2 regions of the Streptomyces sp. NPDC016469 genome follow, and region 1 is predicted to be linked to the other one. Evidence: riboswitches for the same ligand, from Rfam matches in the RefSeq annotation. Region 1 holds a riboswitch; the other holds the start of a gene.
The links. Region 1 has a riboswitch for S-adenosylmethionine ahead of ABZ565_RS28180 (aminotransferase class V-fold PLP-dependent enzyme). Riboswitches for the same ligand answer to the same signal wherever they lie in the genome.
Positions count from the first base shown of each region.

Region 2: it holds a riboswitch for S-adenosylmethionine, as region 1 does, so the genes downstream of both, thrC (threonine synthase) here and ABZ565_RS28180 (aminotransferase class V-fold PLP-dependent enzyme) in region 1, are expected to answer to the same signal.

Region 1 is NZ_JBEYCQ010000030.1:9,553-25,381, forward strand. Features, by position in the region: gene ABZ565_RS28155 (heme-copper oxidase subunit III) at 155-775, shown strand; gene ABZ565_RS28160 (c-type cytochrome) at 838-1,647, shown strand; gene ABZ565_RS28165 (Rieske 2Fe-2S domain-containing protein) at 1,644-2,699, shown strand; gene ABZ565_RS28170 (ubiquinol-cytochrome c reductase cytochrome b subunit) at 2,696-4,342, shown strand; gene trpD (anthranilate phosphoribosyltransferase) at 4,464-5,528, shown strand; SAM riboswitch class IV at 5,611-5,728, shown strand; gene ABZ565_RS28180 (aminotransferase class V-fold PLP-dependent enzyme) at 5,905-7,281, shown strand; gene ABZ565_RS28185 (Lrp/AsnC ligand binding domain-containing protein) at 7,303-7,584, opposite strand; gene ABZ565_RS28190 (rhomboid family intramembrane serine protease) at 7,581-8,318, opposite strand; gene ABZ565_RS28195 (hypothetical protein) at 8,478-8,720, shown strand; gene ABZ565_RS28200 (NYN domain-containing protein) at 8,759-10,120, shown strand; gene ABZ565_RS28205 (NlpC/P60 family protein) at 10,407-11,432, shown strand; gene ABZ565_RS28210 (C40 family peptidase) at 11,670-12,701, shown strand; gene ABZ565_RS28215 (hypothetical protein) at 12,730-13,971, shown strand; gene ABZ565_RS28220 (glycosyltransferase family 87 protein) at 13,928-15,193, opposite strand; gene ABZ565_RS28225 (glycosyltransferase family 4 protein) at 15,301-15,829, shown strand, end outside.
Region 2 is NZ_JBEYCQ010000020.1:6,861-22,689, reverse strand. Features, by position in the region: gene nagA (N-acetylglucosamine-6-phosphate deacetylase) at 70-1,230, opposite strand; gene ABZ565_RS22750 (ROK family protein) at 1,230-2,162, opposite strand; gene ABZ565_RS22745 (sugar isomerase) at 2,328-3,236, opposite strand; gene ABZ565_RS22740 (extracellular solute-binding protein) at 3,530-4,780, shown strand; gene ABZ565_RS22735 (DUF3263 domain-containing protein) at 4,825-5,085, shown strand; gene otsB (trehalose-phosphatase) at 5,303-6,124, shown strand; gene ABZ565_RS22725 (trehalose-6-phosphate synthase) at 6,121-7,512, opposite strand; gene ABZ565_RS22720 (glucosyl-3-phosphoglycerate synthase) at 7,577-8,515, opposite strand; SAM riboswitch class I at 8,669-8,795, shown strand; gene thrC (threonine synthase) at 8,813-10,105, shown strand; gene ABZ565_RS22710 (MoaD/ThiS family protein) at 10,134-10,412, shown strand; gene ABZ565_RS22705 (cold-shock protein) at 10,768-10,974, shown strand; gene groL (chaperonin GroEL) at 11,344-12,966, shown strand; gene ABZ565_RS22695 (TetR/AcrR family transcriptional regulator C-terminal domain-containing protein) at 13,054-13,764, opposite strand; gene ABZ565_RS22690 (CocE/NonD family hydrolase) at 13,892-15,577, shown strand; gene ABZ565_RS22685 (SGNH/GDSL hydrolase family protein) at 15,606-15,829, opposite strand, start outside.

The DNA of each region.
Region 1 (15,829 bases):
GGCGAGAGCCGTCCGATGCGCGGATCGTACTCCGCCCGACAGCGTGTCAGCACCGGTTCGCACAGCCCTTCCATGGGCCGTTCGGGCAGGACACACCCCTCTGACACACCGAACGGCACCCCCCGGAGTGAGGGCGGGATAAGCGACCGACATAATGTCGGTCGTGGCGACAGCAACGACAGTAGAAACCGGGCACGCGCACCCGTCGGTCAATCGGCCGAACCTCACCAGCGTCGGAACCATCATCTGGTTGAGCTCCGAGCTGATGTTCTTCGCGGCCCTCTTCGCGATGTACTTCACCCTGCGATCGGTGACCGGACCGGAACACTGGAAGGAAATGGCGTCCGCCCTGAACTTCCCGTTCTCGGCGACGAACACCACGATCCTGGTGCTCTCCTCACTCACCTGCCAGCTCGGCGTCTTCGCCGCGGAGCGGGGCGATGTGAAGAAGCTCCGTGCGTGGTTCGTGATCACTTTCGTGATGGGTTCGATCTTCATCGGAGGCCAGGTCTTCGAGTACACCGAGCTGGTGAAGAAGGACGGCCTCTCGCTGTCCTCCGACCCGTACGGCTCGGTGTTCTACCTGACCACAGGCTTCCACGGTCTGCACGTGACAGGCGGTCTCATCGCCTTCCTGCTCGTTCTGGGCAGGACATACGCGGCCAAGAGGTTCACCCATGAACAGGCGACCGCAGCCATCGTCGTGTCCTATTACTGGCACTTCGTCGATGTCGTGTGGATCGGCCTCTTCGCCACGATCTACATGATCAAGTAACCGGGCCCGAGCCCGAACCACATCCAGCATCGACGCAGAAGATCCTGACACCGGGGTAATCCGTGAAAAAGCTCTCCGCACGACGACGCCATCCGTTGGCGGCGGTCGTCGTACTACTCCTCGCGCTGGCGGCCACCGGGGGGCTGTACGCCGCGTTCGCGCCCGCGAGTAAGGCGCAGGCCGACGACACCGCCCAGTCCCTCGCCATCGAAGAGGGCAAGAAGCTGTACTCCGTCGGTTGCGCCAGCTGCCACGGAACCGGCGGTCAGGGCACCACCGACGGGCCGCAGCTTGTCGGCGTGGGCTCCGCCGCCGTGGACTTCCAGGTCGGTACGGGCCGCATGCCCGCGCAGCAGCCGGGCGCCCAGGTACCGAAGAAGAAGGTCATCTACAGCCAGGCCGAGATCGACCAGCTCGCGGCCTACGTCGCGTCGCTCGGCGCCGGTCCGGTCGTCCCGACCAAGAGCCAGGTCAGCCCTGAGGGTGCGGACATCGCCAAGGGTGGCGACCTGTTCCGTACCAACTGCGCGCAGTGCCACAACTTCACCGGCAAGGGTGGCGCGCTGACGAACGGCAAGTACGCGCCGGACCTGGACGGCGTGGACCCGAAGCACATCTACGAGGCCATGCTGACCGGCCCGCAGAGCATGCCGTCCTTCCCCGACTCGACGATGCCCGAGAAGCAGAAGCGGGACATCATCGCCTACGTCAAGACCGTGAACGGCTCCGAAGCCGAGTCCCCCGGCGGCCTCGCTCTCGGTGGCCTGGGTCCGGTCAGCGAAGGTCTGTTCGGCTGGATCTTCGGTCTGGGCGGTCTGATCGCAGTTGCCATTTGGGTCGCGGCCCACACCGCTAAGGCCAAGAAGTCATGAGTAGCCAAGAGATTCCAGAAGAGAACCTGCCCGACGCGCAGGGTGCCGCGCACGGCGCGGTGGACAAGGCGCACGACGACCCGTTCGCCGACCCGGGGCTGCCGGCCCACAAGCCGCGCATCCAGGACATCGACGAGCGGGCCGCGAAGCGCTCCGAGCGCACCGTCGCGACCATGTTCCTGTTGTCCATGCTGGCGACGGTGGGCTTCATCGCCTCCTACGTCATCTTCCCGGTCGACAAGATCGTCTTCATCTTCCCGTTCGGTCATGTCAGCGCGCTCAACTTCTCCCTGGGTCTGACCCTGGGGCTGGCGCTCTTCCTGATCGGCGCGGGCGCCGTCCACTGGGCGCGCACCCTGATGTCCGACGTCGAGGTCGCCGATGACCGGCACGCCATCGAGGCGACGCCCGAGGTCAAGGCGAAGGTGCTGTCCGACTTCGCGGACGGCGCCCGGGAGTCGGCGCTCGGCCGGCGCAAGCTCATCCGCAACACCATGTTCGGTGCGCTGGCCCTGGTGCCGCTCTCCGGCGTGATGCTCCTGCGCGACCTGGGTCCGCTGCCTGAGAAGAAGCTCCGCAAGACCCTGTGGGCCGAGGGCAAGCAGCTCGTCAACATGAACACGATGGAGCCGCTGCGTCCCGAGGACGTGGTCGTCGGTTCGCTGACCTTCGCCATGCCCGAGGGCCTGGAGGAGCACGACGAGGACTTCCAGACGCAGATCGCCAAGGCCGCCCTGATGATCATCCGCATCGAGCCGGACGACATCAAGGACAAGCGCGAGCGCGAGTGGGCGCACGAGGGCATCGTGGCCTTCTCCAAGATCTGCACGCACGTCGGCTGCCCGATCAGCCTGTACGAGCAGCAGACGCACCACGTGCTCTGCCCGTGCCACCAGTCCACCTTCGACCTCTCCGACGGCGCCCGCGTCATCTTCGGTCCGGCCGGCCACGCCCTCCCGCAGCTGCGGATCGGCGTGAACAGCGAGGGCAACCTCCAGGCGCTCGGTGACTTCGAAGAGCCCGTCGGTCCTGCATTCTGGGAGCGCGGATGAGTACTGCGACGAACACACCCGGTGCCGCGGCGCCGGGGAACCGCAAGGCGCCCGCCGGTGAGCGGGTGGCCGACTGGGCGGACGGCCGGCTGGGGATCTACTCCCTCGCCAAGTCCAACATGCGCAAGATCTTCCCGGACCACTGGTCCTTCATGCTCGGTGAGATCTGCCTCTACAGCTTCATCATCATCATCCTCACGGGTGTGTACCTGACGCTGTTCTTCCACCCGAGCATGAACGAGGTCGTCTACCACGGCCCGTACGAGCCCATGCAGGGCATCCGGATGTCGGAGGCGTACGCCTCGACGCTGGACATCAGCTTCGACGTCCGCGGTGGTCTGCTGGTCCGGCAGATCCACCACTGGGCCGCGGTCATCTTCCTGGCCGGCATGTTCGTGCACATGATGCGCGTCTTCTTCACCGGCGCGTACCGCAAGCCGCGCGAGATCAACTGGCTGTTCGGCTTCCTGCTGTTCGTCCTCGGCATGTTCACCGGTTTCACCGGCTACTCGCTGCCGGACGACCTGCTCTCCGGTACCGGTGTCCGCTTCACCCAGGGCGCGATCCTGTCGACGCCGATCGTCGGTACGTACATCTCGATGTTCCTGTTCGGCGGGGAGTTCCCCGGCGGCGACATCATCGCGAGGTTCTACTCGATCCACATCCTGCTGCTGCCGGGCATCATGCTCGGGCTCGTGGTCGGCCACCTGATCCTGGTCTTCTACCACAAGCACACCCAGTTCGCGGGTCCCGGACGGACCAACAAGAACGTCGTCGGCATGCCCCTGCTGCCGGTGTACATGGCTAAGGCCGGCGGGTTCTTCTTCCTGGTCTTCGGCTTCATCGCGATCATCGCGGCGATCGCCTCGATCAACCCCATCTGGGCGATCGGCCCGTACCGTCCCGACCAGGTGTCCACGGGTGCCCAGCCGGACTGGTACATGGGCTTCGCCGAGGGCTTCGTCCGCGTGATGCCGGGCTGGGAGATCAACCTCTGGGGCCACACCCTGGTCCTGGGTGTCTTCATCCCGCTCGTCCTGTTCGGTCTGGTCCTCGGTGCGCTGGCCCTGTGGCCGTTCATCGAGTCCTGGATCACCGGTGACAAGCGCGAGCACCATCTCCTGGACAAGCCGCGCAACGCGCCGACCCGGACGGCCCTCGGTGTCGCCTGGGTGACGATCTACTTCGTCATGCTGATCGGCGGCGGCAACGACATCTGGGCGACGCACTTCCACCTGTCGCTCAACTCGATCAGCTGGTTCGTCCGTATCGCCTTCTTCGTCGGCCCGGTCATCGCGTTCGTCGTGACCCGGCGGATCTGCCTCGGCCTCCAGCGCCGCGACAAGGAGAAGGTGCTGCACGGCCGCGAGTCGGGTCTCATCAAGCGGCTGCCGCACGGTGAGTTCGTCGAGGTCCACGAGCCGCTGTCGCCGGAGGCGCGGTACAAGCTCACCGCGCACGAGCAGTACAAGCCGCTCGAGATCGGCCCGACGGTCGACGAGAACGGTGTGGAGCGCAAGGTCTCCAGGATCACCAAGGTCCGGGCGCGGCTCAGCAAGAGCCTGTACGGCGAGGACAACCAGATCGCCAAGCCCACCGCCGAGGAGTACAAGGAGATCACCAGCGGCCACGGCCACCACTGATCACCCGTTCTGATCGCCACGGCGAGAGCCCCGTCCATTCGCTGGACGGGGCTCTTTGCCGTCCCGGGGGCTCGATAGGGTGGAGCCCTCCCTTATCGGCTGTGGACCCCAGGAGCGGACCATGAACGTTGTGACCCCGGACGGCGGCGACAGCGTGGCGGCCTTCTCCTGGCCCAGCGTGCTGACCCCCCTGATGCGCGGCGAGGACCTGAGCGCCGATGCCACCGCGTGGGCCATGGACCGCGTCATGAGCGGCGAGGCCACCGACGCGCAGATCGCCGGTTTCGCGGTCGCCCTGCGCGCCAAGGGCGAGACGGTCACGGAGGTCTCCGGCCTGGTCCGCGCGATGTACGAGCACGCCACGACCATCGAAGTGCCGGGCCGGACCGTCGACATCGTCGGCACCGGCGGCGACATGGCCAAGACGGTCAACATCTCCACCATGTCCGCGATCGTGATCGCGGGGACCGGTGCCAAGGTCGTCAAGCACGGCAGCCGCTCCGCCTCGTCGGCCAGCGGCTCGTCCGACGTGCTCGGGAAGCTCGGCGTCAACCTGGAGCTGTCCCCGCGGCGCGTCGTGGAGGTGGCCGAGGAGGCGGGCATCACCTTCTGCTTCGCGGTGAAGTTCCACCCCGCCCTGCGCCACGCGGCCAAGGCCCGTGCGGAGCTGGGCGCGCCCACCACGTTCAACATCCTGGGCCCGCTCACCAATCCGGCCCGGGTGCGCTCCCAGGCGATCGGGGTGGCCGACCTCCGCATGGCCCCCATCGTCGCGGGCGTGCTCGCCGAGCGCGGCAACTCCGCCCTGGTGTTCCGGGGCGACGACGGCCTGGACGAGCTGACCACCACGGCGACCTCGCGGGTCTGGGTGGCCCGGGACGGCGTGGTCCGCGAGGAGACCTTCGACCCCCGCGACGTGGGCGTCGACCTGGTCCCGGTGGAGGCGCTGCGCGGCGCCGACGCCTCGTACAACGCGGATGTGGCGCGCCGGCTGCTGGCCGGGGAGACCGGTCCGGTGCGGGACGCCGTGCTGCTCAACTCGGCGGCGGCGCTGGTCGCGCTGGACCCGGGCGAGGGGACGCTCACCGAGCAGATCCGGGCCGGTATGGCGAAGGCGGCCGAGTCCATCGACTCGGGTGAGGCGGGGCGGGTGCTGGAGAGATGGGTCGTCGCCAGCAACGCGTGAGCGCGTCGATGTGAGGCAGGGCGCAGTCCGGATCGCGGACTGCGCCTTGCGCGTTCCCGTACGTATGGCAAGATGCTGCGCAGGTCATGAGTGACAGCGACTACGGCCCCGGCCCGCTGTCCGGCAACCCTCCGTCCGTGGCGGGGTGCCCCGGGTGAAGACCGGGCCGCAGGCAGCGAGGTCTGTGGCAAGCGCGGACCCCTCGACGTCGCGTGACGTCCACCCGTGGGGTCCTTGGTCCTCAGGGAGCCTCTTGTGAGCAAGCGAATGCGTTAGGGCCCGAGGCCCTTCTCCGCACACCCCTCTTCTCTTCCACTCCGTGCTGCCGCGTTTCCGCGGGCACGCGGAATTCGCCTGCCTGTTACGGGAGTTCGCCATGTCTGTCTTCACCGCTGCCGCCGACCAGTCGCTTTGTGCCCCGCTGCCGGTTCTGGGCGAGGATGTCCTCGTCCCGCTCGTCACCGGAGGTGAGGTCGGCTACGCCGCGCTGGACTACGCGGCGAGCGCCCCGGCGCTGAAGCGGGTCTGGGACGACGTGGCCGCGTACGCCCCGTACTACGGCAGCGTGCACCGGGGCGCCGGGTACCTCTCGCAGCTGTCCACGGACCTCTTCGAGTCGAGCCGGGCCACCGTGGCGGAGTTCCTGGGCTGCCGCCCCGAGGACCAGGTCGTCTTCACCCGGTCCACCACGGACTCGCTGAACCTGCTGGCCGCCGCGCTGCCCGCCGACTGCCAGGTCTTCGTCTTCGAGACCGAGCACCACGCCTCGCTGCTGCCCTGGCGCGACGCCCACGTCACCTACCTGAACGCCCCGCGCACCCCCGCCCAGGCCGTCGCCACCCTGGAGCGCGCCCTCGCCGACCGGAAGCCGCACGGCCCCGCGCTCGTCTGCGTCACCGGCGCGTCCAACGTCACCGGCGAGCTGTGGCCCGTACGGGAGCTGGCCGCCGCCGCGCACGCCCACGGCGCCCGGATCGTCCTGGACGCCGCCCAGCTCGCCCCGCACCACCCGGTGGACATCGCCGAGCTGGACGTGGACTGGGTCGCCTTCTCCGGGCACAAGCTGTACGCGCCGTTCGGCTCGGGCGTCCTGGCCGGCCGGGCCGACTGGCTGCGCGACGCGGAGCCGTACCTCGCCGGCGGCGGCGCCTCCCGTACGGTGGCCCGGCGCGCGGACGGCGGCGTGGACGTCGAGTGGCACACCACCGCCGCCCGCCACGAGGCCGGCTCGCCCAACGTCATCGGCGTCTACTCCATCGCCTCCGCCTGCAAGGCGCTCACCGAGGCCGGCTTCGACCGGCTGGTCGCCCGCGAGCAGCGCCTCGTCCGCGAGGTCCTGACCGGGCTGGCCGAGGTCCCCGAGGTGAAGGTGCTCTCGCTGTTCGGCGACGACGCGCCGAGGGTCGGCGTGATCTCGTTCGTGGTGGAGGGCTGGAACAGCTCCCACTTCGCCGCCGCGCTGTCCGCCGAGTACGGCATCGGGGTGCGCGACGGCCTCTTCTGCGCCCACCCGCTCGTGCGCACCCTGCTCGGCAGCGACCCGGGCGAGGCGGGGGAGTGCGGGGCGCCGGAGGCCCAGCCGGGCGAGCGGTCGCTCAACGCGATCCGGGTCAGCTTCGGCGCCGGGACCCCGGACGAGCACGTCGAGCGCTTCCTGCGCGCGGTCCGGGAGCTGGTGAGCGACGGGGCGCGCTGGAAGTACCGCACCGAGGACGGCCGTTGCGTGCCGGACCGGGGCGCCGCCCAGGTCTGAGGGCCGGGCGGCGCCGCCCGCCTACGCGTCCAGGCCGATGGAGAACGCGGCCTCCAGGTCGTGCTGCGAGTACGTGCGGAAGGCCACGTGGGTGTCGGTCCCCTCGACGCCCTGGATCTTGCTGATCCGGCCGGGGATGACCTCGGCCAGGTCGTCGTGCTTGGCCACCCGGACCATGGCGATCAGGTCGTAGGTGCCGGTGACCGAGAAGACCTCGCTGACGCTGTCCAGCGCGGCGATGGCCTCGGCGATCTCGGGAATCCGGTCCACGCTGGTTTTGATGAGCACGATCGCGGTGATCACGGCTGTGTTTCTCCCTCGGTGGCCGTGGCTGAAGACTTCACTCTAGCGTTACGCCTGTACCGCCCCCAGGCGTAGAAGAACCCGGTCGCGAAGCCGACGACGTGGGCCAGGTACGCCACACCGGGTCCGCTTCCCGCACCCTCGGCGGCCAGCCACTGGAGCACGAACCAGAAGATCAGCACCACCCACGCGGGGAAGCGCAGCGGCAGGAACAGCAGGAACGGGAAGACGCTGGTGACCCGGGCCCGGGGGAAGAGGTAGAGGAACGCCCCCAGCACGGCCGAGATCGCCCCCGACGCGCCGACGAGCGTCTGGTCGGACGTGGCGTGCGCGGCGGCGTACGCGAGCAGCGCGAGGTAGCCGCAGCCCAGGTAGAACAGGGCGAACTCGGTGTGCCCCATGCGTTCCTCGGCCATCGCGCCGAACACGTACAGGAACAGCATGTTGCCCAGCAGGTGCAGCCAGCTGCCGTGCACGAAGAGTGCGGTGAACGGGGTGAGCAGGGCGTGCGCCGAGCCGTCCCACAGCTCGCTCGGGATCACGCCCCACCGTTCGAAGTAGCCCGCCTGCGCGGCGAGCAGCGCGTCGGCCCCGCCGCGCACCGGGACGAAGCCGGAGAGCGGGCTGATCACGAAGACCGCGCAGCACAGGGCGATGAGGGCGTACGTCACCGGTGGCCCGCCCGAAGTGGCCGCGCGCAGGAGTCTGCCCGCCGCAGCCCGCCGATCGATCATGAACAGAGCATGACGCAAGCGGAGCGAACGGGACAGACCGCCTCGCCGTGCCGGGGGGAAGCGCCGAGGCCGTAGGGTGACAGGTGGACATCCGCAGTTCGACGGCGCACCGCGAGACCCTTGTCCGGCAGCTCACGGCTCGACGAAAGAGGACGCACGATGACGACCGTTCCCCAGCCGACCGACACCACTCGCTGGCGCTGCACGCTCTGCGGGAACCTCACGCGCTTCGACGTGACGCGGTCCTCGAAGGTCGTGGAGTACGTGCACCTCGACCTGGCCGGTGAGTCGAGCGTCGAGGAACGCGAGGTGGTCAGTGAGACCATCGAGTCGGTCCGTTGTCGTTGGTGCAACGCGGTGGACCAGATCGAGCTCGTCGACAGGCCGGGTGCCGACTCCTGACGGGGCCGTGCGGAGACAACACAATGGGGTGACGGATGGTGGAGCAGCCCGAGGGCGGCGCCGCGTCGGCCGACGGGGCCGACGACGCCGTGGAGGCGCTCGACCGCCCGCTGCCCGAAGGGGTACGGCGCCGGGTCGTCGCGCTGGTGTCCGACGCGTTCGGTGGCCTCACGGTCGCCGAACTGCCCACCCAGCTGAGGCAGTATGCCCGCTTCACGGCGTCGCGGCGCGCCAAGTTCGCCGGGAACGCCATGGCGGCCGCCGTGGCGAACGACGACCGGTTCCGCCGCCGGATCGGTGACCGGTTCCGGGAGGCCCAGCCGGAGCTGGCGGCTGCCGTGGAATCCGGCGCGCCGCCCGCCGCCGCCGACCCGGTGGACGTGGCGGCCGCGGCGTACGTGCTGCGCCCCGACGGCTGGGTCAAGCTGGTCGCGGCGGCCGGCGAGGAGGTCCAGCGCGCCGACGCCGAGCGGGCCGGCGAGGAGAGCCGGCGCGAGGTGGCGCGGCTGCGCGAGGAGCTGGCCGAGGCCCGGGCCCACACGAAGAGCGAGACGGAACGGCTCCGCGCCGAACTGGACGCCGCCCGCAAGGAGGCGGACTCCCTCCAGCGCAAGCTGCGCAGCGCGGTCAGCGAGGTCAAGCGCGGTGAGGCGGCGCTGCGCCGGGGACGCGCCGAGACCGAGGCGGTACGTGCCGAGGCGGCCGCCCAGGTGTCCGCCGCCGAGAGCGAGACCCGGCGGCTGAGGGCGAGGCTCGGGGAGGCGGAGGCGTCCGTCGAGGCGAGTCGCAGGGCTGCCCGGGAGGGGCGCTCTGTCGAGGACATGCGGCTGCGGCTGCTGCTGGACACGGTGCTCGAAGCGGCAGGCGGGCTGCGGCGCGAACTGGCGCTGCCGCCCTCCTCGATGCGGCCGGCGGACACTGTGGACGCGGTGGAGCCCGGCCGGATGTCGCCCAAGGACATCGCGGCCAGGGCCCTTTCGGAGACCGACCCGGCGCTGCTCGACCAGCTCCTGGCGCTGCCGCAGGCCCATTTGATCGTGGACGGCTACAACGTCACCAAGACGGGTTATCCGCAGATGCCGTTGGAGAAGCAGCGGCTGCGGCTGCTCGGCGGGCTCTCGGTCCTCGCGGCACGCACGGGCGCGGAGATGACGTGTGTGTTCGACGGGGCGGAGCTGGCCGCACCGGTGCTGCTGGCGCCGCCGCGCGGGGTGCGGGTGCTGTTCAGCAAGCCGGGGGTCACCGCCGACGAGCTGATCCGTCAACTGGCGCGCGCGGAACCGCCGGGACGGCCCGTGGTGGTGGTCTCCACCGACCGCGAGGTGGCCGACGGAGTGGCGAAGGCGGGGGCCAGGCCCGTTGCGTCCGCCTTGCTCCTGAAGAGGCTTTCGAGGGTTTAGTACCCCTTGTGGGGAGTTCGTCAGAGATCAGGGAACGGACCGTCAATTCGCCGCTACACGCCGTGGGGTGTGGGTAAAGAAGTGCCGTGTGTGACGAGATTTTTCCTGTGAGGATTTGAACTGATCACAAGATGGTCACTAAGGTCGGGCCTCGAACCTTCGCGCGGTCGATCACCCACCCGGGGTGGCGGCGAAGGAACCGCCGAGTCCGTGACGTTGCACGGAGCCGGGGATCTCTTCCCCCACAGATCCGGTAGGCGGCTCGAGGAAGAAGGAGCTCGCCTTCGTGGCGTCCCACCGTCGTCCCAAGCAGCCGAGCCGCACTCGTGTGACCGTGCTCACCGCGACCGCAGCCGCGGCCGTCGCCCTGTCCTCCCAGGCCGCTCACGCCGACCCCAAGCCGACCAAGAACGAGGTCAAGGCGAAGGTCGACAAGCTCTACCACGAGGCCGGAGCGGCCACCGAGCAGTACAACGGGGCCAAGGAGAAGCAGGAAAAGCTCGAGAAGCAGATCAGCGCGATCCAGGACAAGGTGGCCCGTGGGCAGGAGGAGCTCAACCAGCTCCGCACCGGCCTCGGTTCCCTCGCCGCCGCGCAGTACCGCTCCGGAGGCATCGACCCCTCCGTCCAGCTCTTCCTCTCGTCCGACCCGGACAGCTTCCTCGACCAGGCGTCCGCGCTCGACCAGTTGACGGCCAAGCAGACCGAGGCCCTGTCGAAGGTCCAGGAGAAGCAGCGGGCCCTCGCGCAGCAGCGCAAGGAGGCCCAGGACAAGCTGAGCGACCTCGCCTCCGTCCGCAAGACGCTCGGTGAGAAGAAGAAGAAGCAGCAGGCGAAGCTCGCCGAGGCGCGCCGCCTGCTCAACACCCTCACCGCGGCCGAGCAGGCGAAGATCCGCCAGGACGAGGCCCGCGCCAGCCGCGACGCGGGCACCCGCGTCGACCTCGGCAGCGAGGCCCCCGCCTCCGGTCTCGGAGCCGCCGCCCTCAACGCCGCCGCCACCCGTCTGGGCAAGCCGTACGTCCCCTCGGCCACCGGACCCAACTCGTTCGACTGCTCGGGCCTGACCATGTGGGCCTACGCCCAGGCCGGCGTCAACATCACCCGCACCACCTACACCCAGGTCAACCAGGGCCACCGGATCGGCGTCAGCCAGCTGGCCCCCGGCGACCTGGTCTTCTTCAACGGCAACGAGCACGTCGGCCTCTACGCGGGCAACGGCCAGGTCCTGCACGCCCCGTACCCCGGCGCCTACGTGCGCTACGAGTCGATGAGCACCATCGGCAGCATCTACGCCGCCGTGCGCATCTGAACCGCGCCCGAACGGGCGAATTCCCGCGCCCCGTACTGACGCCCGCCCCGCCGGAGACCACAGGTCACCGGCGGGGCGTCACTGTGTGTGGCCCCCACCGGCCCGGCGCGTCTTTGTCCGCTCCGTGATCACACGGCTACTGTCTGCCTGCTGCCGCGGCTCCCGTACGTCGGTCCGCCCGTCCGGGCGGCAGGGGCCGCGCGCGTCTGCGTACAGCGGAAGGGAGTGCGGCGTCCTGTGGGATCCCATCGCCGTTCCACACAGCCCGGAGCCGGTCGCGGTGCCCGGGCCACTGTCCTGACGGCGGCGGCCGCGACCGCGGCCGCGACACTCGGCGCCGCCACCGCGCACGCCGAGCCGCACGACACCCCGCAGTCCGCCGGGGCCCGCGTCGACCACCTCTACGCCGAGGCCGAGCGCGCCACCGAGCAGTACAACAGGGCCGGCGAGGACGTGACCCGGCTGCGCGGCGAGGTGAGCCGGGCCCAGGACCGGGCCGCCCGGGGCCAGGAACGCATCAATAGGATGCGCGAGGAGCTGGGCTCGGCGGCCCGGGCGGAGTACCGGGCGGGCGGCATCGACCCCTCGCTGGCCCTGCTGCTCACCTCGGACCCCGAGAGCTACCTCGACCGGGCCGCCGCCGTCACCATGGCCGACGCCCACCGGGCCGCCGCCCTCGCCGAACTCCGCAGGGCCCAGCGGGCGCTCGCCCAGACCCGGGCCGAGGCCGCCCGCTCGCTGGCCGGCCTGGAGCGCGGCCGGGAAGCCGTCAGCCGCCACAAGCGGACCGTCGAACGCAAGCTCGCCCGGGCCAGGCAGCTGCTGAAGTCTCTGCCGGCCTCCGAGCGGGCCGCCCTGGCCCGCGCCTCGCGCGACGGCCGCGACCCGGGCGCCGGGCTCCTGGCCGGGCTCCCCGCGGGCTCGTCCCGCGCCGCCGCGGCCGTCCTGGCCGCACAGCAGGCGCTCGGCCGGCCCTACGTGTGGGGCGCCAACGGGCCCTCCGGGTTCGACTGCTCCGGGCTGATGCAGTGGGCCTGGGCCCAGGCCGGGGTGAGCCTGCCCCGGACCTCGCAGGCCCAGCGGTACGCCGGCCGCATGGTGCCGCTCTCCGAGGCCCGCCCCGGCGACCTCGTCGCCTACCGGGCGGACGCGAGCCACATCGCGATGTACGTCGGGAACGGCCAGGTCATCCACGCCCCGTACCCGGGCGCCCCGGTCCGCTACGACCCCGTCGGCATGATGCCCGTCTCCTCGGTCACCCGGGTCTGACCCCGGCGACAGCCCGTACGCTCGTCGTGTGGTCGAACGGGTGCGCATAGGTGGCGGGCGGCGGCGGGCGGCGGGTGCCGTGCTCGCCGCGCTGCTGTGCGCCTCCGGCTGCTCCGCCCCGGCCGACCGGGCGCCCGACAGCACCTCCCGGGGCGTCCGCGCCACCCTGGACGGGCGCGCCGCCGCCGTGCTGCACCACGACCCGGCCGCCTACGCCGCCGCCGTCGACCCGGATGCCACCGCGCTGCGCACCGCCCAGCGCCGGGAGATCGCCCGGCTGGCGGACGTGCCGCTCGGCTCCTGGACGTACCGGCTGACCCACCTCACCCCGCACGGGGCGGACCGGGTCACCGCCGACGTCACGCTCGGCTACCGGATCGCGGGCTACGACAGCGCCCCGGTCTCCGTCGACCGGGTCGTGGACCTGGCCCGCGACCCGGCGGACGGCCGCTGGTACGTCACCGCGGACCGGGCCGCCGACGGCGGCGCCGGGCAGCTGTGGGAGCAGGGCGACGTGGAGGTGGTGCACGGCAGGCACAGCCTGGTCCTGGGCGTCGGCCGCTCCCGGGACGAGCTGGACGCGATCGCGGCGACGGCGGACGAGGCGGTGCCCGCGGTCTCCGCCGCCTGGCCGGAGCGATGGGCGGGGCGCGTGGTGGTGCTGGTGCCGGACAGCGTGACGGAGATGGGCCGGCTGCTCGGGTCGCCCGCCTCGAACTACAAGGGCATAGCGGCCGTCACCACCGGCGAGACCGGCGGCACCGGGAAGGCCCCCGCCGACCGGGTGATCGTCAACCCGGAGGCGTACGCCCTGCTCGGGGGCTTCGGGCAGCGCGTCGTCCTCACCCACGAGACCACCCATGTGGCCACCCGGAAGCAGACGTCGTCCGCCACCCCGACCTGGCTCTCCGAGGGCTTCGCGGACTGGGCGGCCTACCGGGACCAGGACCGCACCGCCGAGGAGATCGCCCCCGAGCTGGCCGACGCGGTCCGGGCCGGTGACGTGCCGGCCGCGCTGCCCGAGGACGAGGACTTCGCCTTCGCGGGGGAGGCGGACGGGCTGGCGAAGGCGTACGAGGGCGGCTGGCTGGCCTGCGAGCTGATCGCCGACCGCTGGGGCGAGGAGAAGCTGTTCGCCTTCTACCGGGCCGTCGGCGCCCACCACGGGCGCGACGGCGCGGTCGAGGACGCCCTGCACGAGGTGCTGGGCACAACCCCGCAGGACTTCACGGCGCGCTGGCGGGTGTATCTGCGCGACCGGCTCGGCTGAGCACGGACTCGGCCACCGCCTCCCGCACCGCCTCACGCCCCGGGGCTCGTACCGTGTCCCGCCACAGCCGCGCCGCCGCCAGCACACACGCGGCGACCAGCAGCCCGTTGCGCAGGAACATCAGCGTCAGGCCCTGCGCGTCGCTCGTCACCACATGGACGAAACCGATCGGGAATTCCAGCTGCGTCACACCCGTGGCCGCCACCACCAGTACGGCCGGCCACCCCATCCGGCTCTCCCGCAGCACCAGGCACACCGCCGCGAGGCCGATCAGCCACAGCATGTACTGCGGGCTGATCACCCGGCTCGTCGTGGTGAACAGCAGCACTGCCGTGAACGCCGCGTCCGCCGGCGTGCTCACCCCGAACGTCCGCGCCCGCAGCCGCCACAGCAGCAGCCAGCCGAACGCGGCCACGCTCAGCCCCAGCGCCAGGGTGCTCACCAGCGGTACGTGCGGGCCCAGGAACTCCAGCGAGCCGTAGTGCAGCTCCACCCGGCCCTCCCAGCCGAACTGCCGCCACACGTGGAAGACCAGCGCCCCCAGCGACTCGACCTCGGTGCCCCGGTCCCGCTGGAAGCCGAGGAACGCCAGCGCGCCCGGTGCCGCCGCCACGCACACCAGCAGCAGCCCGGCCGCCACCGCCGCCGCCGTCGCCCACGCCAGCCGGGTCGCGCGCCCCCGGGCCGTCCCGGCCAGCAGCAGCGCCGGCCACACCTTCAGCAGCGCCCCGAACGCGGCCAGCGCCCCCAGCACCCGGGGGTGCCGCAGCCCGGCCAGCAGCGCCGCCACCGCCACGGCCGTCACCATCACGTCGTACCGGGCGTACGCGGTCGTGCCGAGCAGCGGCACGCCCGCCACCCACACCCACACCCCGGCCGCCCGGCGCCCCGGACCGTCGCTCGCGCGCAGCAGCATTCCCAGGACCAGCGCGTCGCACAGGAACGCCAGCACGAAGAAGGCCGTGGCGTAGTCCAGGAACGGCAGCAGGGCGGGGGAGAGGACGGCCAGGGCCGCCACCGGCGGGTACTGCCAGGTGACGTCGGACTCCGGGTAGGTGCCGGAGCGCAGCACCTCGGACCAGCCGTGGTAGATCACCGACACGTCGCTCGTCACGTCGAGCCCGGGCGGGGTGAGCACCTTGGTCACCCAGAGCAGCAGCACCGCCCTGGTGAGCGCCCACACCGCGAAGGCCGCCGGACGCGTGCCGCTGGAACCCGTCATGACCTGCCCTCACCCGTCCTGTACGCCGTACGAAACAGCCATGATGCCCGTACGCCCTGTGCGCGGGCCATCAGGCACGGCCGCCGGGGCCGGTACTGTCGGCGGCGATGGACAAGACCTTGATCGTGACCAACGACTTCCCGCCCCGCCCGGGAGGCATCCAGGCGTTCCTGCACAACATGGCGCTGCGGCTCGACCCCGACCGGGTCGTCGTCTACGCCTCCACCTGGAAGCGCGGGGCCGAGGGCGCGGCCGCCACCGCCGCCTTCGACGCCGAGCAGCCCTTCACCGTCGTCCGCGACCGTACGACGATGCTGCTGCCGACCCCGCGCGTGACCCGGCGCGCCACGGAGCTGCTGCGCGCGCACGGCTGCTCGTCCGTCTGGTTCGGCGCCGCCGCCCCGCTCGGCCTGATGGGCCCCGCGCTGCGCGAGGCGGGCGCCCGGCGGCTCGTCGCCACGACGCACGGCCACGAGGCGGCCTGGGCGCAGCTGCCCGCGTCCCGGCAGCTGCTGCGCCGGATCGGCGAGGGCACCGACACGCTGACCTACCTCGGCGAGTACACCCGCTCCCGGATCGCCGCCGCGCTCACCCCGGCCGCCGCCCGCCGCATGGTGCAGCTGCCGCCGGGCGTGG
Region 2 (15,829 bases), on a different contig from region 1:
GATCATGCCAAAGAGGGGGCGGTCGGCCCAGACCTCGGGGCCAACCGCCGTCTCTTCGTTACGTGCGGGTCAGCGCGTCGCGGCCTCGGGGCGGACGATCCACTCGCCCTTGCGCATGACGCCCTTGAGCCGGAAGTCCTCGTCCAGGACGACCAGGTCGGCGTCCTTGCCGGGCTCCAGCGAGCCGACCTTGTCGTACACCCCGAGGAGCCGCGCCGGGTTGGCGGAGATGGACGTGACGACGTCCTCGACGGGGATGCGGTCGATGGTCACGGCGCGGTGGAAGGCGGTGTCCAGGGTGAGGGTGGAGCCGGCGATGGAGTTGCCCTCGACCAGCCGGGCGACGCCGTTCTCGACGTTCACGGCGAGCGGGCCGAGCTGGTAGCGGCCGTCCCCGAAGCCGGCCGCGTCCATGGCGTCGGTGATGAGGGCGACGCGGTCGGCGCCCGCGTGGTGGTAGGCCAGTTCGAGCGCGGCCGGGTGCAGGTGCGTGCCGTCGTTGATCAGCTCGACGGTGATCCGCTCGTCCTCCAGGAGGGCGGCGATCGGGCCGGGCGCGCGGTGCCCGATGCCAGGCATCGCGTTGTAGAGGTGCGTGGCGACGGTGGCGCCGGCGTCGATCGCCTCGACGGTCTGCTCGTACGTGGCGTCGGTGTGGCCGATGGCCGCGATGACGCCGTGCTCGGCGAGCAGCCGTACCGACTCGATGCCGCCGGGCAGCTCGGTGGCGAGGGTGAACATCTTCGCGGTGCCGCGCGCGGCGTCCATCAGCTTGCGGACCTCGGCCGGGTCCGGGTGGCGCAGCAGGGCCTCGCTGTGGGCGCCCTTGCGGCAGGGGGAGATGAAGGGGCCCTCGAAGTGGATGCCGGCGAGGTCGCCCTGTTCGACCAGTTCGGAGAGGACGCCGGCGCGCTCGGCGAGGAAGTCCATCTCACCGGTGACCGTGGAGGCGACGAGGGTGGTGGTGCCGTGCTCGCGGTGGGTGCGGACGCCGGTCAGGACCTCGTCCACGGTGCCGGAGGTGAAGGAGGCGCCGCCGCCGCCGTGGTTGTGCATGTCCACGAAGCCGGGGACGATCCAGTGGCCGGAGAGGTCCAGGACCGGGGCGTTCTCGGCCTGGGTGCCGGAGATGCGGGTGCCTTCGACGGTCACCCGGCCGTCCTCGACGGTGCCGGTGGGCAGTACCACCCGGGCCCCTGCGAGAACGGTGCTGTCTGCGCGTCCGGCCATCAGGCGGATACCTCCGTGGAGAGTAGATCCCAGGCGAGCAGCCCTGCGCCCAGGCATCCGGCGGTGTCCCCGAGGGCCGCCGGGACGATGTGGGGCAGCTTCTGGAACGTGACGCGTTCCTCGACGGCCGCACGGAGTGGTGTGAACAAGGTTTCCCCGGCCTCGGCGAGCCCGCCACCGATGATGAGCGTGCGCGGGTCCAGCAGGGTGAGCGCGGTGACGAGTCCGGCGGCGAGCGCGTCGACGGCGTTCTGCCAGACCTCGGCGGCCTTCGGGTCGCCGGATTCGACGGCCTTGGCGCAGTCGGCGGCGTCCGCCTTCGGGTCGCCGGACGCGGCCGCCCAGGCGCGGCTGACGGCGGAGGCGGAGGCCAGGGTCTCCAGGCAGCCGCGCTGGCCGCAGCCGCAGTCCGGGCCGTCCGGCCGGATCACGATGTGGCCGATCTCGCCCGCGTAGCCGTGGGCGCCCTCCTCGATCGCGCCGGCGATGCCGATGGCTCCGGCGATCCCGGTGCCGAGCGGGATGAAGAGGAAGCGGTCGGCGCCCTGGCCGGCGCCGATCCGGCCCTCGGCGAGCCCGCCGGTGCGGACGTCGTGGCCGAGCGCCACGGGCACGCCGCCGAGCCGTTCGCCGAGCAGTTGCCGCATGGGTACGTCGCGCCAGCCCAGGTTCGCCGCGTAGACGGCGATCCCCTTCTCCGCGTCGACGATGCCGGGCACGGCGACACCGGCCGCGAGGGCGCTCTCGCCGAAGTGCTCCTCGCCGTACGCGCGCAGGTCGGCGGCGAAGGCGAGGATCGACTCCACGACGGCGTCGGGGCCACGCTCTCTGCCGGTCGCGCGTCGCGCCTCGTGGAGCAGGGCGCCGTCGGCCCCGACCAGTGCGGCCTTCATTCCGGTGCCGCCCACATCGAGGGCGATGACGTGTTTCACGTGGAACAGTTTCGCCCGAGCGACCCCAAAAGGTCTAGTCCACTAGTGCTGTTTGTTGCGCATCCATACAAAATCCCGGTACCGGTTACGGGGAAGGGCCCGGTTTGTCGAGAAGGCCGCCCGGGAAGGGCCCGGCGCCTGCCCGATCCCGGGCCCGGGAAGGCGCTACTCCGGCAGGATCACGCTGCGCGAGAGGTTGCGGGGGTGGTCGGGGTCGTACCCCTTCGACTCGGCCAGGACCACCGCGAGCCGCTGTGCGCGGATCAGGTCGGCCATCGGGTCCGCCGCCCCATTGGCGACGAGCGTCCCGCCGACCGCCGCGACCTCGCCGGCCAGCCCCTCGGGCAGGGCGCCGAAGACCCAGGCCACCCGGTTCGGACCGGTGATCGCGATCGGGCCGTGGCGGTACTCCATCGCCGGGTACGACTCGGTCCAGGCGCCGGCCGCCTCGCGCATCTTCAGCCCGGCCTCCTGGGCGAGACCGTAGGTCCAGCCGCGCCCCAGGAACGTCCACTGCTCGGCCGCGACCACCGCCTCGTCCAGCGGCTCGGTCACCGCGAGCTCCGCGTCGACCGCCGCCTCGGCGACCGTCTTCACGCCCGCCGGAAGCGGACCGGCCGCCTCCAGGCCCGCCCGCAGGAAGGCGAGCGCGGTCGTCGCGAACCGGGTCTGGACCACTGACTCCTCGTCCGCCCAGTCCAGCACCGCGACCGCGTCGGCGGCCTCCATGACGGGCGTCTTCGGATCGCCGGTCAGCGCGACGGTCGCGGTCCTCCCGCGCAGCTCGCGCAGGAGCGCCAGCACCTCGCTCGTCGTACCGGAGCGGGTGATCGCGACCACCCGGTCGTACGGCCGCCCCACCGGGAACTCCGAGGAGGCGTACGCGTCCGTCTCGCCCTGCCCCGCGGCCTCCCGCAGGGCCGCGTACGCGATGGCCATGAACCACGAGGTGCCGCATCCCGTGACGGCGACGCGCTCGCCCGGCTTCGGCAGTCCCTCGAACTCCGCGCCCGCCTGCGCGGCACGCCGCCAGCAGCTGGGCTGGGTGGCAATCTCAGATGCGGTACGCGACATGCGGAGCGGCTCCTCGGGCTGGGCGGGTCGGACGTGACGGGGTGGACCCGTACGAGAACTGACGTACCGTCGATTAAAGGTCTGGACCAATAAGACCCGTACGTCGAGACCTACTTAGCAGTCGCCGCAGGCCCCGTGCAATGCTGCTGCGTTGTGGAAGCGATACCTCCGTGGTGTAGACCTCTATGCCGGTGGCGGGGAAAATCGCAGCTCACCCGGAGTGCCCCGCGCGGATGCGGGAGCCGCGGGCAGTGCGATCGACGAGGATGGACTGAGCTGTGCAGCGGCGTTACTTGGGACTGACGGCGGCTGTCGCCGTACTGGGGATGACGGCGACGCTGTCGGGCTGCGGCGCGGACAGCGGCCCCGGCGATGTGACGCTGAAGCTGGTCGCGGCCGACTACGGCACGAGCGAGGCGAACAAGTCCGACAAGTACTGGGACGGCATCGCCCGCAGCTTCGAGGCGTCCCACCCCGGCATCAAGGTCGACGTGACCGTCCTGCCCTGGACCGACGTCGACCGCGAGGTCGCCAAGATGGTCAAGGAGGGCAAGGCCCCCGACATCGCGCAGATCGGCGCCTACGCGGACTACGCGAAGGCCGGGAAGCTCTACTCCGCCGACGAGATGCTGAGCATCCCGACCCAGGCCAACTTCCTGCCGAAGCTGATCGGAGCGGGCCAGGTCAACCGCATCCAGTACGGGCTGCCGTTCGTCGCCTCCACCCGCCTGCTCTTCTACAACAAGAAGCTCTTCTCGCAGGCCGGCCTGGACGCCCCCAGGACCTGGAGCGAGATAGCCTCCGACGCCGCCGCGCTCAAGCAGCGCGGGGTGTCCTACCCCATCGCACTGCCGCTCGGCCCGGAGGAGTCCCAGGCCGAGACCCTGATGTGGATGCTCAGCGGGGGCGGCGGCTACACCGACGAGGTCGGCTCGTACAACATCGCCTCCGAGGAGAACATCAAGACGTTCGACTGGCTGAAGTCGAACCTCGTGGACAAGGGCCTCGTCGGCCCGGTCGCCCCCGGCAAGCTGAACCGCGCCAAGGCGTTCGAGGAGTTCTCGAAGGGGAAGGTCGGCATGCTCAACGGCCACCCCACGCTGATGGAGGAGGCGCAGAAGGAGGGCGTCGAGGTCGGCATGGTGCCGCTGCCCGGCGAGCACGGCCCCACCGAAGGATCGATGGGCGTCGCCGACTGGATCATGGGCTTCAAGCAGAACGATCACCGGGTCGAGATCGGCAAGTTCTTCGACTTCCTGTTCACCGACAAGAACGTGATCGAGTTCGCCGACATGTACGACATGCTGCCGGTCACGGGCAGCGCGTCCGCGGCGATGGAGGACGACGCCAAGTACAAGCCGCTGCACCAGTTCCTGGCGGCGCTGCCGGAGTCGGAGTTCTACCCGTTCGGCAAGACGTCCTGGGCGGCGGCGAGCGAGTCGATCAAGGAGAACATCGGCAAGACGGTGCAGCCGGGGGCGAACCCGCAGAGCGTGCTGGAGCGGATTTCGCGGGATGCGACGCAGGCGGAGGCGGCGGAGTAGCCTCCGCGTTCCGCGGGGGCGGGGCGCGCCATATATTGGCTGATATGACCGCCCACCCCCCGAACGGCCCTGCCGAGTCCGCGCCGCTGTCCGACCGTGATCGCGCGGTGCTGGCGGTGGAGCGGCAGTCGTGGGCGGGGGCGGGGGCGAAGGAGCGGGCGATCCGGGAGCGGCTGAGGCTGTCGCCGACCCGGTACTACCAACTGCTGAACGCGTTGCTGGACGATCGGCGGGCGCTGGAGGAGGACCCGGTGACGGTGAATCGCCTTCGGCGCGTCCGGGATGCCCGCCGGGGGAGGCGCTAGCGGGGCGCCTGCGGCGGGCCAGTTCCCCACCCCGCCCCTTCCCGAAACCGGGGCGCTGCCCCGGGCCCCGCTGCTCAAGCGCCGCAGGGGCTGGGTTTCGGGGCGCTGCCCCGGGCCCCGCTGCTCAAGCGCCGCAGGGGCTGGATTTCGGGGCTCCGCAGCGGGGGTACGGGGGCAGCGCCCCCGCGACAAAGGCGCGCGGCGATACGCTCACCGTATGGGCACCCCACAGACAACCGCAGGCCGTACCGGGCTGGAAGCCATCCTCGCCCGGCCCGCCGAGGCCCTCGTCGCGCTCGACTTCGACGGGACGCTGGCGGACATCGTGCCGGACCCGGAGCAGGCGCGGGCGCACCCCGGAGCCGTGGAGGCGCTCGCCGCCCTCGCGCCGAAGGTCGCGTCCGTGGCCGTGATCACCGGGCGCCCCGCCGACGTCGCCGTGCGGTACGCCGGGGTCGCCGGGGTCGCCGGGCTCGACCACCTCGTCGTGCTCGGGCACTACGGCGCCGAGCGCTGGGACGCCGTGACCGGGACCGTGCACGCCCCCGACCCGCACCCGGGCGTCGCGGCCGTGCGCGCCGAACTCCCCGACGTATTGACGGAGTCCGGGACCTGGACCGAGGACAAGGGCCACGCCCTCGCCGTGCACACCCGCCGCGCCGCCGATCCGCAGGCCGCGTTCGACGCGCTGTGCGGGCCCCTCGGCGAGCTGGCCGCGCGCCACGGGCTGATCGTGGAGCCGGGGCGGCTGGTCCTGGAGTTGCGCCCGCCGGGCATGGACAAGGGCGTCGCGCTCACCGAGTACGTGCGCGAGATCGGCGCCACGTCCGTGCTGTACGCGGGCGACGACCTGGGCGACCTCGCCGCGTACGCGGCCGTGGAGAAGCTGCGCACGGACGAGGCGGACCCCGTCCCCGGCCTGCTCATCTGCAGCGGGAGCGGCGAGGTGCCGGAGCTCGCCGAGCGCGCCGACCTGTCCCTGCCGGGGCCGGGCGCGGTCGTGGACTACCTGCGCGCCCTGGCCGACCGGCTCGCCTAACCCCGCCGCAGCGCCTCCAGCTGGTCCAGGAACCACTGCTGCGGCGGCAGCGCGGTGGCCGCCTCGGCCAGACGTTCCGTGCGGGCGGCCCGTACGTCGTCCGGGAGCGTCAGCGCCCGGTGCAGCGCCTCGGCCGTGGCGGAGACGTCGTACGGGTTGACCGTGAAGGCGTGCTCGCCCAGCTCCTCGTACGCGCCGGCCTCCCGCGACAGGACCAGCGCGCAGCCCTCGTCGGAGACGACCGGGACCTCCTTGGCGACCAGGTTCATGCCGTCCCGGATCGGGTTGACGAGGGCGACGTCGGCCAGCCGGTACGCGGCGAGCGAGCGGGCGAAGTCGTCCTTGACGTGCAGGACGACCGGCGTCCAGCCCGCCGTGCCGTACGTCTTGTTGATCGCGTCGGCGACCTGCTGGACCTCCGCGGTGTACTCCCGGTAGACCGCGAGGTCCTGGCGCGAGGGGTAGGCGAAGGCGACGTGCACGACGCGTTCGCGCCACTCGGGGTGTTCGTCCAGCAGGGTGCGGTAGGCGTGGAGGCCCCGGACGATGTTCTTGGACAGCTCCGTGCGGTCGACCCGGACGACCGTCTTCCGGTCCGGCCCGATCTGCTCGCGCAGGGCGGCCATCCGCTCGTCCACGTCCGCCTCGTGCGCGCGGCTCCGCAGGAATCCGGCGTCGGCGCCCAGGCCGTGGACACCGATGCGGGTGCGGCCGGTGCCGCCCAGGATCTCCGTGCAGCAGCCGATGAAGGCGTCCGCCCAGCGGCGGGTCAGGAAGGCGGCGCGGTCGGCGCCGAGGATGCCGCGCAGCAGCTGCTCGGCGATGTCGTCGGGGAGCAGCCGGAAGTAGTCGACGGGCGCCCACGGGGTGTGCGAGAAGTGGCCGATCCGCAGGTCGGGGCGCAGCTCGCGGAGCATGCCGGGGACCAGCGAGAGGTGGTAGTCCTGCACGAGGACGGCCGCGCCCTCGCCCGCCTCCTCGGCCAGCGCTTCGGCGAAGGCGCGGTTGTACGCCTCGAAGGAGGCCCACTGCCTGCGGAACTCCGCGTCGAAGACGGGCTCGACGGGCGTCTGGTACAGCATGTGGTGGACGAACCACAGCACGGAGTTGGCGATGCCGTTGTACGCGTCGGCGTGCACCCCGGCGTCGATGTCGAGCATCCGGACGCCCGGCTCGCCGACCCCTCGGCGCACCGCCTCCCGGTCGCCGTCGCCGAGGGCGGCGCAGACCCACATCTTGTCGTCCACGGCGCTGAGGCCGGAGACGAGTCCGCCTCCGCCCCGTTTCGCTTCGAGGGTGCCGTCGTCGCCCAGGGCGTACGAGACGGGGCCGCGGTTGGACGCGACGAGAACCTGGGCAGCGGGCTGGGGGGCGTGCTCGGAGACCATGGCCGGAATCTAGCCCGAACCCGATCCGCCCAAACGTACGAAGTCGGACGGGATGCAGTCGCGATCAGGCCGCGCGGCGTGCCAGGTACTCCTCGATCTCGCACATGGGCGGCCTCTCCTGCGTGTCCACCGGGTAGGTGCGCGGAACGAACCCGTCCGGTCCCCGTTCGAACTGGGTCAGCGAGGGGCGCACCAGATGACCCCGGGAGAGCCGCACCTGCGCGGTGCGGTAGATCGCGGCGGCCATCCGGCCGAGCGCCTGGCCGTCCTGGTGGCGGTGGACGCGGACGCCGACGTCCACCTGGGCGAGGGCGTCGAGGCCCACGGTGTGCAGCGCGTCCACGAGCAGGCCGAGCTCGACCCCGTAACCGACCGGGAACGGCAGCCGCTCCAGGAGCGAGCGGCGTACGGCGTACTCGCCGCCCAGCGGCTGGACGAAGCCCGCGAGGAGCGGCCAGTGCAGATTCAGCAGGGGGCGGGCCACCAGCTCGGTGACGCGGCCGCCCTGGCCGGCCACCGTGCCGAGCGGCCGGTCGTACATCGCCTTGACGAACTGCACCTCGGGGTGGGCCAGCAGCGGGCCGACGATGCCGGAGACGAAGTCGGCCGAGAAGTCCTTCAGGTCCGCGTCGATGAAGCACAGGATGTCGCCGCTGGTCACGAGGAGCGACCGCCACAGCACCTCGCCCTTGCCGGGGACGGCGGGGAGGCGGGGCAGGATCGCGTCGCGGTGGACGACGCGGGCGCCCGCGCGGCGGGCGACCTCGGCGGTGGCGTCCGTGGAGCCCGAGTCGATCACGACCAGTTCGTCCACCAGCGGAACGCGCTCCATCAGCTCGCGCCGGATCGTCGCGACGATGTCCCCGACGGTCGCGGCCTCGTTGAGGGCCGGTAGAACGACACTGACGCCCGTACCGTTCGCGGCGGCCCGCACGCTCGCCGGCGGGTGGTCGGCGGCTGACCAGGAACGCCTGGTCAGCCAGCTTTCGACCTCTTCGAGCACGGTCGATACTCCCTGTATGTGATCCATCTCGCGGTACGGACGGCTATCTCACCCGTCCGCTCCTTCGGTTACAGTCTTGAACAACGCGGACGGCCATCGCATGCCGGGGTCGGTCCGCCGACAAATGCGCGGATCCATGATCCGTCGCCACAGCGCTCATCCAGAGGGACAGAGGGAACGGCCCGTTGAAGTCCCGGCAACCCTCCTGCCGACCGCGAGGTCAGGTGGGGAAGGTGCCAATTCCGTCTCGCGGCGAAACGCGCCGTGAGGAAGATGAGGAGAAAGGGCCTCGCCATCATGGCTGTTGAGACTGTCGCAGCACCCACCGAATCTTCCGTGGACCTCGGTCCCGCAGCGGCCCTTTCCTGCCGCGAATGCGGTGAACGGTTCGCACTCGGTCCCATTTTCGCCTGCGCGTCCTGTTTCGGGCCGCTCGAAGTGGCGTACGACCTGCCGAGCGGCTCCCCCGACGAGCTGAAGAAGCGCATCGAGGCCGGCCCGAACAACATCTGGCGTTACGCGCCGCTGCTGCCGGTGCCCGCCGATGTGGCCGACAAGCCCAATCTCAACCCCGGCTTCACCAAGCTGGTCAAGGCCGACAACCTCGCCCGCGAGCTGGGTGTGACCGGCGGCCTGTACGTGAAGGACGACTCGGGCAATCCGACGCACTCCTTCAAGGACCGCGTCGTCGCGATCGCCGTCGAGGCCGCCCGCGCCTTCGGCTTCACCACGCTCTCCTGCTCCTCGACCGGCAACCTCGCCGGTGCGGTCGGCGCCGCCGCGTCCCGGGCGGGCCTGCGCTCCTGCGTGTTCATCCCGCACGACCTGGAGCAGGGCAAGGTCGTCATGGCCGCGGTGTACGGCGGTGAGCTGGTCGGCATCGAGGGCAACTACGACGACGTCAACCGCTTCTGCTCCGAGCTCATCGGCGACCCGCTGGGCGAGGGCTGGGGCTTCGTCAACGTGAACCTGCGTCCGTACTACGGCGAGGGCTCCAAGACGCTGGCGTACGAGATCTGCGAGCAGCTCGGCTGGCGGCTGCCCGACCAGATCGTCATCCCGATCGCGTCCGGCTCGCAGCTCACGAAGATCGACAAGGGCCTCCAGGAGCTGATCAAGCTCGGGCTGGTCGAGGACAAGCCCTACAAGATCTTCGGCGCCCAGGCCGAGGGCTGCTCCCCGGTCTCCACCGCCTTCAAGGCCGGTCACGACGTGGTCCGCCCGCAGAAGCCGAACACGATCGCCAAGTCCCTCGCGATCGGCAATCCGGCCGACGGCCCGTACGTCCTGGACATCGCCCGCCGCACCGGCGGCGCCGTCGAGGACGTGAACGACGAGCAGGTCGTGGACGCGATCAAGCTGCTGGCCCGCACCGAGGGCATCTTCGCCGAGACGGCGGGCGGGGTGACGGTCGGCGTGACGAAGAAGCTGATCGAGGCCGGCCTGCTCGACCCGGCGCTCACCACCGTCGTCCTGAACACGGGTGACGGCCTCAAGACGCTGGACGCGGTGGCCGACACCTCACAGGCGACCGCCACGATCCGCCCGAGCCTGGACGCCTTCCGCGCCGCCGGACTCGCCACCAGCTGACCACCCGAGAATTCAGGAAGGCACCGCCATGAGCGTCAAGGTCCGCATTCCCACCATCCTCCGCACCTACACCGGCGGCCAGGCCGAGGTTCCGGCCGAGGGCGCGACCCTCTCCGAGGTCATCGCCTCGCTGGAGAAGGACCACCCGGGCATCGCCGCCCGCGTGCTGGACGACCAGGGCAAGCTCCGCCGCTTCGTCAACGTGTACGTCAACGACGACGACGTGCGCTTTGAAGGCGGCCTCGACGCGGCGACCCCGGACGGTGCCGGCGTCTCGATCATTCCCGCCGTGGCCGGCGGCTGCTGAGCCCACGGCTGCGTAGCGTCACCGCAATTGCCCCCTCCGCGAGAGAAGCGGAGGGGGCAATTCTGCATGGTTGAGCGGGGTAGAGTGTGGGAAGTCCCCTTCGCTGCCCGTGCCCCTCGCATATGAGAATGCGCCGCGCCACGATCAGAAGCAGCCAATGTGCCCGGCCCTCTTGTGCCATAAGTCGCCTTTGCCGGGCCCGACTTGCCCCGCAAGCTCATGAATTCCCCATATTCGGGCGATCGGTGCCGCCCAGAATTGTCGTCCAATTGACCTGTTGCAGAGGGCAGTTGGGCAGATACATTCAGCCGCGGTCGACGCGCTTCGGCGCACACACGTTACAGGGGAGTTAGGCATGGCTCAGGGCACCGTCAAGTGGTTCAACGCGGAGAAGGGGTACGGCTTCATCGCGGTCGACGGTGGTGCGGATGTATTCGTCCACTACAGCGCGATCCAGATGGACGGGTACCGCACCCTCGAAGAAGGTCAGCGGGTCGAGTTCGAGATCTCGCAGGGCCAGAAGGGGCCGCAGGCGGACATGGTCAAGCTCGCCGTCGGCTGAGCCCGGCACGGCACGTCGGCCGCGACGCCACGCACGTACGAAGGGTCCGTACCTATAGGGGTACGGGCCCTTCGCGTGTCCGGGGCCGCCCGGGTGCCGCCCGGGGGTTGTCCACACTCCGGCCGGGGGGGCTTGCGCCCTCCCGTCGCCCGACCACCACCCCTCAAGGAGCCTTCGGCGCTTGCACTCGACGGGGTCGAGTGCTAATCATTGGGCTTAGCACTCTCCAGGTGAGAGTGACAGAATTTTGGACCGGGCCGGTGAGGCCCGCACGCCAGGCGGGGAAGGAACCGCAGGGCAGGCAGGCCGTCCGTCGCGGGCGCCACTCGGTCCGGAGCAATCCACCCCTGTCCGGGAGGACCACTTCACATGGCCAAGATCATCGCGTTCGACGAGGAGGCCCGGCGCGGTCTCGAGCGCGGCATGAACCAGCTCGCCGACGCCGTCAAGGTCACCCTTGGCCCCAAGGGTCGCAACGTCGTCCTCGAGAAGAAGTGGGGCGCCCCCACGATCACCAACGATGGTGTCTCCATCGCCAAGGAGATCGAGCTGGAGGACCCGTACGAGAAGATCGGTGCGGAGCTGGTCAAGGAGGTCGCCAAGAAGACGGACGACGTCGCCGGCGACGGTACGACCACCGCCACCGTTCTCGCCCAGGCGCTCGTCCGCGAGGGCCTGCGCAACGTGGCCGCGGGTGCGAACCCGATGGCTCTCAAGCGGGGCATCGAGAAGGCCGTCGAGGCCGTCTCCGCCGCCCTCCTGGAGCAGGCCAAGGACGTGGAGACCAAGGAGCAGATCGCTTCGACCGCCTCCATCTCCGCCGCCGACACCCAGATCGGCGAGCTCATCGCCGAGGCCATGGACAAGGTCGGCAAGGAAGGCGTCATCACCGTCGAGGAGTCCCAGACCTTCGGTCTGGAGCTGGAGCTCACCGAGGGTATGCGCTTCGACAAGGGCTACATCTCGGCGTACTTCGCCACCGACATGGAGCGCATGGAGTCGTCCCTGGACGACCCGTACATCCTCATCGTGAACTCCAAGGTCAGCAACGTGAAGGACCTCCTTCCGCTGCTGGAGAAGGTCATGCAGTCCGGCAAGCCGCTGCTGATCATCGCCGAGGACGTCGAGGGCGAGGCCCTGTCGACCCTGGTCGTCAACAAGATCCGCGGCACGTTCAAGTCCGTCGCCGTCAAGGCCCCGGGCTTCGGCGACCGCCGCAAGGCCATGCTCGGTGACATCGCCATCCTCACGGGCGGCACCGTCATCTCCGAGGAGGTCGGCCTCAAGCTGGAGAACGCCGGTCTCGACCTGCTCGGCCGCGCCCGCAAGGTCGTCATCACCAAGGACGAGACGACGATCGTCGACGGCGCCGGTGACAGCGACCAGGTCCAGGGCCGCGTCAACCAGATCCGTGCCGAGATCGAGAACTCCGACTCGGACTACGACCGCGAGAAGCTCCAGGAGCGCCTGGCGAAGCTGGCCGGCGGCGTGGCCGTCATCAAGGCCGGTGCCGCCACCGAGGTCGAGCTGAAGGAGCGCAAGCACCGCATCGAGGACGCGGTGCGCAACGCCAAGGCCGCCGTCGAGGAGGGCATCGTCGCCGGTGGTGGCGTGGCTCTGCTCCAGGCTTCGGCCGTCTTCGAGAAGCTGGAGCTCTCGGGTGACGAGGCGACCGGCGCCAACGCAGTCAAGCTCGCGCTCGAGGCCCCGCTGAAGCAGATCGCCGTCAACGGTGGTCTCGAGGGTGGCGTCGTCGTGGAGAAGGTGCGCAACCTGCCGATCGGTCACGGCCTCAACGCCGCGACCGGCGAGTACGTCGACATGATCGCCGAGGGCATTCTCGACCCGGCGAAGGTCACGCGCTCCGCCCTGCAGAACGCCGCGTCGATCGCCGCGCTGTTCCTCACCACCGAGGCCGTCATCGCCGACAAGCCGGAGAAGGCCGCCGCGGCCGCTCCGGGCGGCATGCCGGGCGGTGACATGGACTTCTGATCCTGACGGATCGGCGGTTCCAGCAGTTCCACGGCACCGGCCCCCGGGGATTCGTCCCCGGGGGCCGGTGTCTTTGCGCGTACGGGGTCAGCCCGCGTCGAGGCCGTCCACGAGACGGGTGAGGAAGCGGTCGAACATGGCGTCCGGAGTGACCGGCCGCCCGGCCGTCGCCAGGGCCTCCGCCAGTTCCGGATGGTTGCCGTCCGCCGCGACCTCCGCCAGATACCGCGCCTCGGCAGCGGCCCGGCCGGGGTCCTGGGCCACCTGTGTCTGGCCGACCTCGTAGCCCACCTGGGCCGCCACGAACGCGGTGAGCTGGGCGAAGACCTCCAGGCGCGCCGCCCCGTCGAGCCCGCTGGGCCGCAGGGCGGCCAGCGCGTGCTCCACGAAAGCCAGCGTGCGGGGGCCCAGGGACCGGCGGGTCTGCACGGCGGCGGGCAGCCAGGGGTGGCGGAGCATGTTCGCGCGCTGGTGGCGGCCGATGGTCTTCAGGTCGGCGCGCCAGTCGCCGGTGAGCGGGCCGGACGTGGGCAGTTCGCCGGAGACGTGGTCGATCATCAGGTCCAGCAGCGTCTCCTTGTCCGGGGCGTAGCTGTAGAGCGACATGACGCCGGCGCCCACTTCCGCGGCGACCCGCCGCATGGTGACCGCGTCGATGCCCTCGGCGTCCGCGACGACGACGGCGGCGGCCGTGATCGCCTCGCGGCTGAAGGCGGGTCTGCGCCCGCGCCGGGGCCGGTCCGGTTCCCGCCAGAGAACTCGCGGATCGATGCCTCCGGCACCTTCGGTGCGGGTCACGTGCTCTGCCTCTCTCACCCTGGTCGCCTCCGCGGTCCATCCAAGCATCCAGTATTCTCGTACTTAGTACGAGAATAGGGGTGCGGGGTTTGCCGCACCCCTGCGTGCCGTACCGATGGAGGCGAAGATGACCCGACCGACGCACGACGCCCACCCCCGGGCCGCATGGACCCCGTCGTCCGCGAAGCCGCCGCTCGCCTCCCGGCTGATGCGCGCCTCATGGCGCGGCCTGCCCGCCGCGCGCCACCAGGTGGGCGTGGAGCGCGGTCTGACGGTCCCCGCCGCAGACGGCAGCCCGCTGCTCACCGACCACTACTTCCCGCGCGCCGAGGGCGACTTCCCGACCCTCCTGGTCCGTACGCCGTACGGGCGGGGAGTGCCATGGTCCCCGCAGTACGGCCTCCTCTTCGCCGAGCAGGGCTTCCATGTGGTCCTGCAGAGCTGCCGGGGCACCGGCGGCTCTGGCGGCGACTTCCACCTCTGGCGCAACGAGCCCGCCGACGGCCTCGCGACGGTCGCCTGGCTGCGCGAACAGCCCTGGTTCGACGGCCGTCTGGGCACCGTCGGCCCCAGCTACCTCGGGTACGTCCAGTGGGCGCTGGCCCTCGATCCGCCGCCGGAGCTGAAGGCCATGGTGGTCCAGGTGGGGCTGCACGATCCGTACGCCCTCTTCCACACGGACGGCGTCCTCAACCTGGAGACCGCGCTCGCCGTGGGCGCCGGCATGACGTACCAGCACCGGGGCATGGGCGCGTTCGTCCGGGCGACCCTGCGCCTCCAGCGCCGGGTGCGCTCCGCCGTCACCGCGCGTCCGCTGCGCGGGGCGTACGCGGACGCGCTCGGCGGCGAGATCCCCTGGCTGGACGAGGTGATGGCCCACCCGGACGCGAGCGACCCGTACTGGCAGGGCGCGTCCCTGGCCGGGGCGGCGGACCGGGCGGCCGTGCCCACCGCCCTTGTCACCGGCTGGCACGACGCCCTCGTGGACCAGACCTTCGCGCAGTACGGCCGGCTGCGCCGGGCGGGCGGCGAGGCGTCCCTGCTGGTCGGCCCGTGGACGCACACCTCGGCGCTCCAGGCGGGCTGGGCCGAGGTGTTCACCGAATCCCTGGCCTGGCTCCGGGCCCACCTGTGCGACGACCCGTCCGGACTGCGCCCGACGCCGGTGCGTGTGCACGTGGGCGGCGCGGAGGCGGGCGCCCGGGACCTGGACGCGTGGCCTCCGGTCGCGGCCACGGCCTCCTGGTACCCGACCGCCGACGGCCACCTCACCCGCGAGGCGCCCTCGGACGCCGCCCCCGTCGCCTCCTTCCGCCACGACCCGGACGATCCGGTCCCCACGCTGGGCGGCGCGCTGCTCTCCCGTACGGCCGGGGCGCGGGACAACGCGTCGCTGGAGGCGCGCGGGGACGTCCTCACGTTCACCGGGCCCGCCCTGGCCGAACCCCTCACCGTCCTCGGCCCGGTCTCCGCCCGGATCAGCGCCGCCACGGACACGGGGCACGGCGAGGTGTTCGTCCGGCTGTGCGACGTGGACCCCGAGGGGCGCTCGGTCAACGTCTGCGACGGCCTGGCCCGGCTCCGCACCACGGGCACGGACCCGGTCCACGTCACGATCCCGATGACCGCCACCGCCCACCGCTTCGCCCCGGGCCACCGCATCCGCTGGCAGATCAGCCCCGGCCCCCACCCGCGCTTCGCGCTGAACCCGGGCACGGGAGAGGGCCGGGTCGACGCGACGGAGTTCGTACCCGTGCGGGTGACGGTGCACGCGGACTCGGAGTTGACGCTGCCGGTGGAGCCGACCGGGTAGGTGGAGGCGCGCCCCCGCGCGCCAGAGGTCAGTGGCGCCCGGCGCCCCTGGTCAGGGTCTTCAGGAGCGCCTGTGCCATGACCTCCTCGCCCTTGGCGTTGGGGTGGGCCGGAGCGGCGGGCGCCGCGGGGCTCAGCGGTTCGATCCACCGGTCGGCGGGCGCCTTGCACATGTCGTGGCCCACCGTCGGCCCGTAGGTGTCCACGTAGTCGGCCCGGTTCAGCAGCGCCACCGTGCGCAGCATCAGGTTGA